DNA from 4 places in the Pantoea sp. X-Soil-TKNS-1280 genome. Region 4 is predicted to be linked to each of the others. Evidence: predicted binding sites of a transcription regulator. Region 4 holds the regulator's gene; each other region holds the start of a gene.
The links. Region 4 encodes Fur, which represses iron uptake genes when iron is present. Its sites were predicted from a motif close to ATAATAATGAGAACNACTATCAA; they were not measured.

Region 1: the regulator Fur is predicted to act here: its motif matches at 1,540-1,562, upstream of AC6I8X_RS24610 (TonB-dependent siderophore receptor).
Region 2: the regulator Fur is predicted to act here: its motif matches at 1,660-1,682, upstream of AC6I8X_RS22635 (TonB-dependent siderophore receptor).
Region 3: the regulator Fur is predicted to act here: its motif matches at 1,627-1,649, upstream of AC6I8X_RS16435 (TonB-dependent receptor domain-containing protein).

What each region holds. Positions count from the first base shown of each region.
Region 1 covers NZ_AP035964.1:291,310-294,467, forward strand. The annotation lists gene AC6I8X_RS24600 (class I SAM-dependent methyltransferase) at 1-154, shown strand, start outside; gene AC6I8X_RS24605 (MurR/RpiR family transcriptional regulator) at 160-1,071, opposite strand; gene AC6I8X_RS24610 (TonB-dependent siderophore receptor) at 1,604-3,158, shown strand, end outside.
Region 2 covers NZ_AP035963.1:575,214-578,371, reverse strand. The annotation lists gene AC6I8X_RS22635 (TonB-dependent siderophore receptor) at 1-1,619, opposite strand, end outside; gene AC6I8X_RS22630 (AraC family transcriptional regulator) at 1,778-2,563, shown strand; gene AC6I8X_RS22625 (hypothetical protein) at 2,674-3,027, opposite strand; gene AC6I8X_RS22620 (inositol phosphate phosphatase SopB) at 3,034-3,158, opposite strand, start outside.
Region 3 covers NZ_AP035962.1:3,560,000-3,563,157, forward strand. The annotation lists gene AC6I8X_RS16435 (TonB-dependent receptor domain-containing protein) at 1-1,494, opposite strand, end outside; gene AC6I8X_RS16440 (Rdx family protein) at 1,740-2,036, shown strand; gene AC6I8X_RS16445 (LysR family transcriptional regulator) at 2,039-2,914, opposite strand; gene AC6I8X_RS16450 (DUF554 domain-containing protein) at 2,987-3,158, opposite strand, start outside.
Region 4 covers NZ_AP035962.1:1,253,789-1,256,946, reverse strand. The annotation lists gene ybfE (LexA regulated protein) at 1-209, shown strand, start outside; gene fldA (flavodoxin FldA) at 332-862, shown strand; gene fur (ferric iron uptake transcriptional regulator) at 1,217-1,663, shown strand; gene AC6I8X_RS05830 (hypothetical protein) at 1,722-2,117, opposite strand; gene glnS (glutamine--tRNA ligase) at 2,354-3,158, opposite strand, start outside.

The DNA.
Region 1 (3,158 bases), on a different replicon from region 4:
GAACCCCGGCGGCGTATTTATTCAGTTCCAGTACACCTCGCTGTCAGAACCGTTGCTTTCCGGCTACTTTCACTGGACGCGAACCAGAGTGATGCGCAACCTGCCCCCGGCGTTGGTCTATCGCTGCCAGAGCGTCAGTGTCTGCGCGGCCTGAGCCATTTATGACGACTTGTTCTTACGCGCACCTGGACGGGTCAGCGCATTGCTGATCTCATACAGCTTGCTCATGCTGGTCATGGTGGCAACCGGTGCTGCGGCGGCCAGCCCCAGCACCAGGATTTCCAGGCAGATCATCGGCGTGGCATGTACAGGCATCTTGTCAGCCGAACGACTGCGCGGAATTTCAATCATCACATCAGCATGCTGCGCGAAAATACTGTCGGGTGTGGCGGTTAGCAGCACAATTTTCATCCCCAACCGCTGAGCTTCTGCCAGGGTCACCAGCCCTTCCGGGTGCGCACTGCTCTGCACCAGCATAATCAGCACATCCGCGTGGCGCATATCAGCAATCTGTTCACTCAGCGAAATGCCGGTGCGGTTAAGCACATACGAGGGAGTGCCATTGCGTTTGAACAGCCGCGCGGTGTAATCCGCCAGGATGGCGGATGCGCCAATACCGAAAATCGCCACCCGCTCCGCCTGCTGCAACAAGCCGATGGCCTGCTGAATAGCCTGACGATTGGCCGGTGCCGCCAGCATCTCGCAACTGATGCGATAACTGTCGAGCACGAAATCGATGCTGCCCCGCGCATCCTGTGAGAGTTCATTGACGGTCACCGCCACTCGCGCCGGTGAACGGCGGGTGACACCCAGATATTCGGCAATCACAATCTTCAGATCCCGGAAGCCAGAAAAACCCAGCGCCTGGATAGCGCGAATCACCGTGGCGTCAGAAGTCTGGGTATCAATCGCAATCTCCAGCGCGGTTTTATCCAGCACGGCACTGCGATGCTGGTGAATGTGCTGCGCGACTTTTAACAGCCGGGGAGTTAACAGATGCTTATTAGCGTGGAAGCGTTCGCCATAGAGATCATAGGGTTTTTTACTGATTTTGGGATTGGACTCAGTCACCGGAGTTAAACACCTTATAAATTATACAGTTAATCAGCCTTTTTTCATTTTCTGTCACGTTTTCAGGCTAACTTTCGGGCCGTTTTGCTTGATAGTAAAGCCTGAACAGGCCCGCTAAGTAAAGAATGGCCGATGGTTATTTAATCAGCCATGGCGTCGCATTCGCTCATTATTCTTCTGAATATTAAGAATACCTTAATTTATGAATTAATAAGTTCAACGCAATAATCCATCAAAAGTATCGTTGCCAATCCCTTCCTGCCAGAGAAATGTAGTGCAATGATGGCAAATATTATGATGCTACATCAACTACTACATTTACAACATATCATAATGATTTTAAATAAAATTATTCACTACATTATATTTATCAATGTCAGGAAATAATGTTTTCTCCTGATTGAGAATCTCCATTTTTTATTTAGGTGAATGATTTATTTTCCCTGAAATAACAAGAAATGGTTGTAAATGAAAATCAATCTCATTAGTATCCAGCTTTCAAAATAATTCTCTTTGATGCGGATTTAGTTAAATGAAGTATCTTTCTTTCTTTTCACCAGCGGTGAAATATACGCTTTCTGGGTCACAGGTCTTACTGGCATCAACGCTTCTCTATGGTCATTCTGCCGCAGCGGCAGAAACCACCCAGGATCAAACCCTGACAGTGACTGCCGATCAGTCTTCCACCAGCAACACCGGCAGTTATAACCAGGATGATGCGGCGGCAACGCTCAGAACCAATACGCCGCGTAATGAAACGCCACAGTCAATCAGCGTGGTGACACCCCAGGTAATGAAGGATTACCAGGTCACCAGCCTGAACGATGCCGTGAAGTTTGTCAGTGGCGTGACCCAGGGCAACACGCTGGGCGGCACCGAGGATGGCTTCGTGAAGCGTGGATTCGGTTCCAACACCGACGGATCGATCTTTATCGACGGCGTGCGCAGCAACCAGGGACTGACCATGGACTCCAGCATCGACCATGTGGAAGTGCTGAAAGGCTCTTCTTCCCTGCTGTACGGCATCCTTAACCCTGGCGGCATCATTAACCTGGTGAGTAAAAAGCCGCAGTATGAGTGGAACACCCATATCAGCGGCGAGTCCAGCAGCTATGGCGGCGGCACTGGCATGGTGGATATCACCGGCCCGCTGGGTAATGGCTTTGCCTTCCGCATGGTGGCGGAACGCCAGCGCGAAGATTACTGGCGCAATTTCGGCGTGAATGAACACACCCTGCTGGCCCCTTCACTGAGCTGGTATGGCGAGCGTGCCACCTTCAACATCAGTTACGTCGAGTACAAATACGATGTGCCTTACGATCGCGGTACCGCCTTTATCAACGGTAAACCGGTCGATATTCCTTACAACCGTCGCCTCGATGACAGTGCCAACCATGCGTGGGGCAAAAACAAACGCCTCAACGTCAGCTATGGCTACAACCTGGATGATACCTGGGACACCCACCTGAACTATGGCTGGATGCAGCGCCGTTACGACAGTAACGAAGTACGCGCCACGGCGATTAACACCACCACCGGCATTGTGTCACGCCGTGCGGATGCCAACCGTGGCTTCAACCATCAGACCGAGTACGTTTCCTGGGATGTCAGCGGCTCACCGGTGATCGCCGGGATGCAGCATGACCTGCTGCTGGGCGTTGATTATGAGCAAAATGAAACCTACAAGGCACGTTCTTATCGCGGTACCGTTTCCCGTACTTTTAACATGTACGATCCGGTGTATGGTGAGGAGCCGGTACTCAGCGACAGCACTTACAATGACGCGCTGAGTAATCTGCGCACCAACCTGTACAGTCGTTCGCTGTTTGCCAAAGACAACATCCATCTGACGGATAAGTGGATCGCGGTACTGGGTGGACGCTTCCAGCGTTATACGCAAACTTCCAGCAACGGTTTTATCAACCCGGAAACCACCCTGAACGATCGTGGCAACGCCTTCCTGCCGCAGCTGGGCGTGGTGTATAAAGTGTTGCCGGATGTCTCGCTGTACGGCAGCTACAGCAAGTCCTTCACCCCGTCCACGCAGACCGACGATAACGGTGATGTCGCCTCCACTGAGAAAGGCA
Region 2 (3,158 bases), on a different replicon from region 4:
GCTGCGCTGAACAACGCGTTAAAGCCATTCGGTTGATACTTGATTCCCACCTCCGACTGTTTGCCTTTGGTCGGCTTAAAGGGATCGCCCGCCCAGGAGGTGCCGGACTGCGGCTGGAACGATGTGCCATAGCTGATATAGGGCGCAATCCCATTGTCAAAATGGTACATCAGACCGGCGCGACCGGTCGTGGCGTAGTCGTTCAGCTCGGTGCGGGTATCGGTGACCCAGTTCTGCGCGCGGCTTTGCGCTTTGTCATAACGTCCGCCGAGATTGAGGATCCAGTGGTTCCACTTCATGCTGTCCTGGAGGTAAAAACCCAGCTGGGTCATAAAAGAACGACTGTGGTTATCAATCGACGGGCTTGCAACCGGCGTACTGTAATCCGGGTTGAGATAGCTGATATCAGACGCAGTACCGTAGCCGCTGTTCTGACGTAAATCGTCGTGCACATAATCCATGCCCACCGTCACCGCATGGTTAACCGGGCCGGTATACAGATTGCCTTGCAGGTTAGTATCGACATCAAACGCATTGAAGGATTCGATCACGCGCATGCTGTCACGGCTTACCGTCGCCGAGCCATCAACCACAGTATTGGTCGGGTAGACCATCTGGTAATCGCTGCTGGTGTGCAGATAACGCAGGTTCTGGTGCAGGCTCCAGCTGTCATCGAACTTATGCATAAAGTCATAGCCGATGCTGGCCTGCTCGCGACGATAGTAATCAAAGCCCGGCTGGCCGCCGTAGAAGCTGTCGGAGTAATTGCCCTGCGCGAGGTGGATTAAGCTCCCTTCCAGCGGCATCTGGTTATAAAACCCGGCGTAGGGATCTTTGCGGAACTGCCCGAGCAGCGTCAGACGCGTGTCGTCATTGGGCTGCCAGGTCAGCGCCGGGGCGATGTCATAGTGTTTATATTTGGTGTAATCGACCTGGGTGTCGTTACGAGACCAGGTGCCGGTAATACGGCCCAGCCAGTGTTCGTCATTATCCAGCGCGCCGGAGAGATCCAGCCCGGTTTGAAACAGATTATGGCTACCGGTGCTGACAAAAATCTGGTGGATAGGTTCGGCGGTGGGACGTTTGCTCACCAGGTTAACCACGCCGCCCGGGCTAGCCTGACCAAAGGTCACTGAGTCCGGGCCTTTGACCACTTCGACGCGATCCAGCAGGAAAGTATCGAAACTCGGACGTGACCAGTAAGTCACCGTAGGCAGACGCAGGCCATCCAGGAACTCGTCAGCCGCGAAACCACGAATGTAGATATCATCGAAACGGTAATCTGCGCCACCGCCTTCGGAGCCGATGCCGCTGTTATAACGCAACGCCTGGGCCACGTTCAGTGCACCCTGGGAAGCCATCTGCGCCTGAGTGATCACCGAGATGCTTTGAGGTGTTTCGATTAACGGGCGGCTGCTTTTGGTGGCAGAATCCGCTTTTTTCGCCACCTGGTTCCAGCTGTCGGCATCACCGCCATCGGTATCCACGTTATTGGCGGTGACGGTCAGCGTATTGTCATGCGAATTATTATTGTTATCAGCCGCCAATGCCGGTGTGCTGCTGAACAACACCAGCAGTAAGGCGTTCAGTGGTGTGCGTTGAAAAGTGCGATGACGCAAGATTTTTATCCCCGATATAGTCCAACGGCCATAAATAGTGATACAAATGATAATCATTACTATTTTATTTGATAGCGCCGCGCTGGCGGCTTCGCGCGATTGGTTGGTTCAATAACGCAAAGCGGACAGCAATCGGCAATCTGACAGGATTGGATGTGATGGTGTTGAACAAACCACGGCTAACCGATGCCAGCCCGACCTTACCCTTATTAACCACACGGGAAATGCATTATCACGCGGGGCGTGAGGAGCGCTGGCATGCCCATGAAGTGGCGCAGCTGGTGCTCTGTTTGCAGGGAGTGATGCGGGTGCAGACGCACAGCGCATCATGGACATTAACACCGGGCAGGGCGCTGTGGCTGCCGGGGACTTTACCTCATGCGTTAACGGCACTGAGCGATATTCGCAGCCTGAGTCTGTATCTGGAACCGGTGGTGGCTTGCACCTTCTGGCCGGAAGCTCGCAGCATGATGATTTCGCCCTTGCTCCAGGCGTTAATGCAGACGCTGGTGGAGATGGAACAACAATCTAACCCCGATCCGTTGCGGGTGGAACTGATTACACCGTTGTTGCTGGATGAAATCCATCGCGCACCCGAAGGGGCGGTCTGTGTGTTGCCGTTACCTGCCGATCGTCGTCTGATGAACATTTGCCAGCAGTTGCTGCAAACTCCGGCCAGTAGTGACACGCTGGAAGAGTGGGGCAATCGCGTTGGGGCCAGCTCGCGTACCCTGGCGCGTCTGTTCCGCGATCAAACCGGTATTACCTTTACGCAATGGCGGCAGCAATTGCGATTATCAGAAGCGCTGGTGCAACTGGCACAGGGACAACCGGTACTACGCATTGCCAGTCAGCTCGGCTATCAAAGTCCCAGCGCGTTTATCTCCATGTTCCGCCGTTTGCTGGGTGATACGCCACAGCGTTTTTTGCGGATTTCAGGGTGAAATCGCCAGCCTGATGATCACCGATGCCCGCCTGTAGTGGGGCATCGGGCAAGGGTATCCGTGCTAATTTCGCCCGTTGATCTTCCCTGTTTCTCAACGCCCGTTCAAAACTATACTGTGTTGGAAAAGCCATTTTTACATAGCATGCGGCACACGCTGATGAGTTGGTGGAGTCCCGATTCTACTTCTGCCGCAGAACTGGTTGCCGGAAGGCGTAACAGGGCTAACAGCGCAGTCTTATCGGCATCCGTTGCCAGCATCACCGGGCTGGAATAGTTAAGTTGCAAGACTCTTTGCAAATCATCTACCGTGTTGGGCAATGGCCCAACAGGACAACACATCTCCAGCGTATGGTCTGACTCATTGAAGTAAATGGTCAGTTCCTTATCAACGATTAAAACCGGGTCATCACCGTCTATTTCCAACCCGAGAGCGTCATAAAGACTATAAATAATATTCGACATAATTCCTCAGCTATAAACCAGTTTTGATAACCCTTGTGTTGCTTTCAATACCTGGTTGTTTCCAATACGCTCATTAAATGACAGATTCATTCCGGGAAGAGGTAAGGACTTAATGACTTTATTACCTGCAA
Region 3 (3,158 bases), 2.0 Mb from region 4:
GAAGGCGAGTGACGGCAGGATCTGCCCGTCACTGAACCCCTTGCCATAAAGCGTTTCCACATCACCCGTAGAAAGATCCGCATCACCACCCGCCAGGCTGGAAAGATTTTGCGGCTTGGTATTCTGGTAAGCGTAACGTACCCCAGGAATGATCGAGAAGGTGTGACCATTCAGATCCCAGCTCATCGTATCTTCAGCATAGACGCCAAAGCTCCAGGTGCGGCTATCCGCTTCAGGTCGGGTGATGTTGTTGTACGAGGTCTGTGCCGGATCCAGCCAGTATGGACGCTCGGTTTTGGCGATACTGCCGTTCAGGCCGTAGCGGAAGTTGTTAAACAACCAGCTTTTTTCTCCTTTGGTTTCAAAGCCAAAGGTTTTGGTGTTGTAGTTTGAATAGATGTTGTGGGCTTCAACCGAACCGGCATCTGGCGCTGCGGTATCATCGTGCGCTTCGGTTTGCTGGTAATAGATGCTGCTTTCGAGGCTGTCCACCAGCAGGTTGTTATCTGGCGTCCAGAGATCTTTCAGCATGCCGCTCCAGCGCCGCGTCTGGCTGCTCTGATCGGCTCGACCATAAATAGTTGTGGTGCTGCTGCCCCAGTAATCGAAGTTGGTGTGGTTGGTTTTGTGATAGTAATCCAGGGTAGCGCTGAACTGGTGTTCGCTGTTCGGCTGCCAGATACCGGTGGCGGCGATGGCATCGGAGTGCCAGTTCGCCGGATACGCATCAATGGTTCCGCTGTTGTTGCGGGTTTCCTGGCCGTCACGACGGCTGATCACCACAATACCACGCAGGGTTTCATCGCCTGCTGCGGCAGTGATGCCATTGTGCCAGCTGCGGTTGGAAGAGTCGTAGTCACTCTGGTAACCGAAGTAGGTTTGTTTGGTGGGCGACAGGTAGTCATCCGGGGATTTTGGCCGGAATGAAACCGAGCCGCCAAGCGCCAGGTTCTTGTTGGAAACATCGGTCGCGCCTTCGACGATACCCACGGATCCATACATATAAGGATCGATATAGTCGCGACCAATCCCGAAGGTGCCTGAACCGGCACGGCCCACTGAACTGCGTCCGGTGGCTAAAGGCTGTTCAATGCCGTCTACGTCAATGGAAACGCGGTTATCTTCCAGGCCACGAATGTTATAACCGGTATAACCGCCACGGTCCCCGGTATATCCACTCTTGCCGGTGTTGCTGCCGCCAGCGGCACCCGGCGCGGTAACCAGCGGCTGATAACGCATAATGGAGCCAAAATCATTACCACCCTGTTTCTGCAACTCCTCGGCAGAAAGCGTGGTACGGCTACCGGCAACCAGCGGTTGTTTCGGCGCAGTGACCGTCATCACCGGTTCATTTGTGGTGTTTTTTTTGCCTGAAATCGCCAGATCCTGATTGTCGCTGGTGGCTGCATAGCCGCAGGCTGCATGGATGGCGGATGCCAGCACCGCTGTTTTAAACAGACGCTGTGAGGTGAACCCCTGAAAAATTGGAGACATAGACGCGAAATACCTTGTTAATTGTTAGTATTCGCTCACGTGTTTGCTGCCAGAAAACCACAGTTTTTGTATAAAAAACCGTAAAAAGTTACAGACTTTTTTTATGTTATAAATGATTTCGTCAGGAATGTAATGCAAGTGGTAATCATTATCAATACCATTTACACTAAGATGTATCTTAGACAGCACATTTTGTTAACCGCAGTTAACTTATTACTAATCAATCAATTAAGATGAGCGATGAAATGACACACAAACCAGCGGTGAATATTCATTACTGTACGCAATGCAACTGGCTGCTGCGCTCAGCGTGGATGGCACAGGAGCTGCTGCATACTTTTGCTGACGATTTAGCTTCCGTCACCTTGCAGCCCGGCACCGGTGGCGTGTTTGAGATAACCATCGATGGCAAGGTGATTTGGGAGCGTAAACAGGAAGGCGGTTTTCCCGACGCCGCCGCATTAAAGCAGCGGGTGCGTGATTATTGTTTCCCGGATCGCGAGCTGGGGCACGTGGATAAGAAGAAACCGACCGGGAATTGAGGTCAGGCGACCTCATGCTCCTGCGGCCATAACAGCCGGTCCTGCGCGGTACTTAAGGTCACGATCGCCGGGTGATAAATCGCGAAAGGTTCCGCCAGCGGGCACACCATATATTTACCCAGTGCGCTGGGAATAAACTCGGAGCGCGGTAAAAATGCCGCGCCATCAAAACCCTGTTCCATCATTTCCAGTACCAGACGCGGTTCTGAAACTTTAATGGTGATATTCACCTGATCGAGGCTACTGAACAGTTTACTGCGCATCACTTCATAGGTCCCTTCCCCGCCGATGCGGTGCAACAACATCAGTGGAATGCCGCTCAGGTCACTGAACTGCAAGGCTTTCCCAGCCAGCATCGGGCTATAGTGGGAAGAAATCACCGCAATAGTATCAATCGGTTCCAGCTCACGGATAAACCAGGGCTGACGATCGCCAGGGACCTGCATCAGCGCAATATCCACGGTGTTATCCAGCAGCATCGCTTCCAGATGGCTGGAATCAGACACAATCACATTGATGTCCCAGTCAGGACGGTTGCGGTAGTAATCCATCAGGATCGTGTTGAAATAGCGCAGATAAAGATAGGAGATACCAATATTCACCCGGCGCTGTTTACGCGTGGCGATGGTGATGGTCTGGCGTTTGAGTTGATTAACCCGGCTTAAGATGTCGCAGGCCTGGCGATAGAGAAAGGTTCCGGCCTCGGTCAACACCATACGACGTGGTGTGCGGGTAAACAGCGGTGAACCAATTTCCTCTTCCAGCTCCTGCAAACGCTTACCCAGCGGCGGTTGTGCGATGTTCAATAGCTTCGCGGCCTTACTGATGGAGCCTTGTTCCGCTATCGTGCAAAAGTAATGCAATCGTTTGAGATCCATGATGACTCCGCGCGTTTTCCCGCGCTTATTTTAGCATGGCTAACCACGATCCAACCGCGGCTGACGTGTTGCTTAGTGGATATACATCGTCCACAGATAACTGACCGGCATCACCAGTATCAACGCGGGCAGCATATTGGCGACCGGGAAAGATTTAATCCCCGCGATGCGGAAACCGGCTGCCAGCATGATAAATCCACCTGCTGCGGTAAAGTCACTCATCATGGTCGGCGAGGTGTGCGGC
Region 4 (3,158 bases):
CCAAAACCAGTCCGCTGACGCGTGACGAACAGTTGCGGATTAACAAACGCAATCAGCTGAAACGCGATAAAGTGCGAGGATTGCGTCGTGTTGAGCTGAAAATGAGCAGCGAGGCCGTTGATGCACTCAACACCCTGGCTGAGCAACAAAACATCAGCCGCAGCGAATTAATTGAACAAATGCTGCTGGCGCAGCTCAAACTGTCGTAACAGGCGCAGACCGCACGCAGGAACAAAAGTCACGGCTTTACAAGTTCCGCCACTTTGCCCGGTCTGCTATCATTCGCTGTCATCACATATTCAATATCAGGATTTAAGAGGTCACTTAACCCATGGCAATCGTAGGCATTTTCTTCGGCAGCGATACCGGCAACACTGAAAACATTGCAAAAATGATCCAGAAACAACTGGGTAAAGACGTGGCCGAAGTGCATGACATTGCCAAGAGCACTAAAGAAGATCTCGAAGCATTCGATATTCTGTTGCTGGGCATTCCGACCTGGTACTACGGCGAAGCACAGTGTGATTGGGATGATTTCTTCCCGACGCTGGAAGAGATCGACTTCAATGGCAAACTGGTTGCGCTGTTCGGCTGTGGTGACCAGGAAGATTATGCAGAATACTTCTGCGATGCGATGGGCACCATCCGTGACATTATCGAGCCAAATGGTGCGGTGATTGTCGGTCACTGGCCGACCGAGGGTTACCACTTCGAAGCGTCCAAAGGTCTGGCCGATGACAAACACTTCCTTGGTCTGGCTATCGATGAAGATCGTCAGCCGGAACTGACCAACGAACGTGTTGATAAGTGGGTGAAACAGATTTTCGATGAGCTGCAGCTGAAAGACATTATCGAAGCCTGATCCCCTTTCCTACTCAATGTGGGCGCTGGCTCACATTGAGAATCGGAAATTCCTATAAAAATAATAGCCACGTTTTTTTAACTTTTACCTGCAAATCTGTAGAATACCCGTAACGGTCATCCGCTTATTCCTCTGGCATCAGAATGAGGCTGAGTGAAATGGAAACAAAGACCTGTACGATCCCCGCCGGCGTTAGCGACATTTTTCCCTACAGCCATTGGTGATTTCAGGACGTGCCCTTGGTTTTCATTTCACTGCTTGAGTTCTATAATGAGACGCAAATGAGAATGCGCGTGATCGACATTCAAGGCCCTGCGCCGCAAGTGACTAGCAAAGTAACAGGACAATATCCGCATGACTGACAACAACTCCGCATTGAAGAAGGCTGGCCTGAAAGTCACTCTACCCAGACTGAAAATTCTGGAAGTGCTTCAGGAACCCGAGTGCCATCACGTCAGTGCGGAAGATTTGTACAAACGCCTGATCGACATGGGCGAAGAGATTGGTCTGGCAACGGTATATCGCGTTCTTAACCAGTTTGATGACGCGGGTATCGTGACTCGTCATAACTTTGAAGGTGGCAAATCCGTCTTTGAACTGACGCAACAGCATCATCATGACCACTTGATCTGCCTGGATTGTGGCAAAGTGATCGAGTTCAGTGATGAGTCTATTGAGACGCGTCAACGTGAAATCGCAACACGTCACGGTATCAAACTCACCAACCACAGCCTGTACCTGTACGGCCACTGTGCGCTGGGAGACTGCCGCGAAGACGAGACGCTCCACGATAAGCAATAAAATGTGCTATGCAGTATGAAAAAACCGGTGCCTGGCACCGGTTTTTTTATTCCTGAGATTACAGAACCAGCGTTTCCTGCAGGTAACGCCAGCGCGGAATGGAGGTGGTGCAATCCAGCACCGCCAGAGAAATACGACTCTGGTTGTTGCCGTTCATCATCTGCAACTCACGATATTGAATGGTCACTTCCTGGCTTTGCTGTGAAATGATGGCATGTTCGCTGGTCGCGATACGCATCCCTTCCCGCTGACCACGCAACTGGCGGAACAACACCTCCATCGCATTTAAATCCAGCTGTTTACCCTGCGGGGTCACCATTTTGAAATCCGGGTGAAAATGCGAGAGAAACAACTCAATGCTGTCGTCAGTGCCCTCTGACTGATTAAAAATACGTTCTATAAGCTGATGTAAAACCACTACGCTGTGTTTGGCTTCCTGAGCGAGACTCGTCATTTTTTTTCCTTTTTCAACCCGCGGAGCAACGTCTGGGAGCGCATAGCCTACCTGAAATACAGTTTTTCACACTCGCAAATGGATTAATTTTACTAAAGTCAGATTAGTTGCAAATCCCGGTAACAAACGCATTTCACACCCCACAGCATAAAAGGTTGCCAGCCCGAAATTACAGCCAATAAAAAAGGGCGATTGCTCGCCCTTTCATGATGATATGGTGATAACGACAAAAAGGATTAATCGCCGATTTTCGCCCAGGTATCACGTAAACCGACAGTGCGGTTAAACACCAGCTTAGAGGGCTGTGAGTAAACGCTGTCCGCGCAGAAATAACCTTCACGTTCAAACTGATACGGCGCCAGCGCATCGGCGTCACGCAGTCCAGGCTCGACAAAGCCCTGTTTGATTTCCAGTGAATTCGGGTTAATGGTGGTGAGGAAATCCTCAGCCGCTCCCGGATTTGGCACGCTGAACAGACGATCGTAGAGACGGAATTCCGCAGGTAACGCGTGGATCGCGGAAACCCAGTGGATCACACCCTTCACCTTGCGGCCATCAGCCGGATCTTTGCTCAGGGTATCAACGTCACAGCTACAGTAGATGCAGGTGATATTGCCTTCTTCATCTTTCGCCACGCGCTCTGCACGGATCACGTAAGCATTACGCAGACGAACTTCTTTGCCCAGCACCAGACGTTTGTACTGTTTATTGGCTTCTTCACGGAAATCCGCACGATCGATCCACACTTCGCGGCTGAACGGCACATCACGCGTACCCATCTCCGGTTTGTTGGGATGGTTTGGCATGGTGATAATTTCTTCATGACCCGCAGGCAGATTCTCAATCACCACTTTCAGCGGATCGAGGACCGCCATCGCACGCGGTGCGTTCTCGTTGAGATCGTCACGAATGCATGACTCCAGCGACGCCATTTCCACGATGTTGTCCTGCTTGGTTACGCCAATGCGGCGGCAGAACTCACGAATCGAGGCGGCGCTGTAACCACGGCGGCGCAGACCGGAAACGGTCAGCATACGCGGA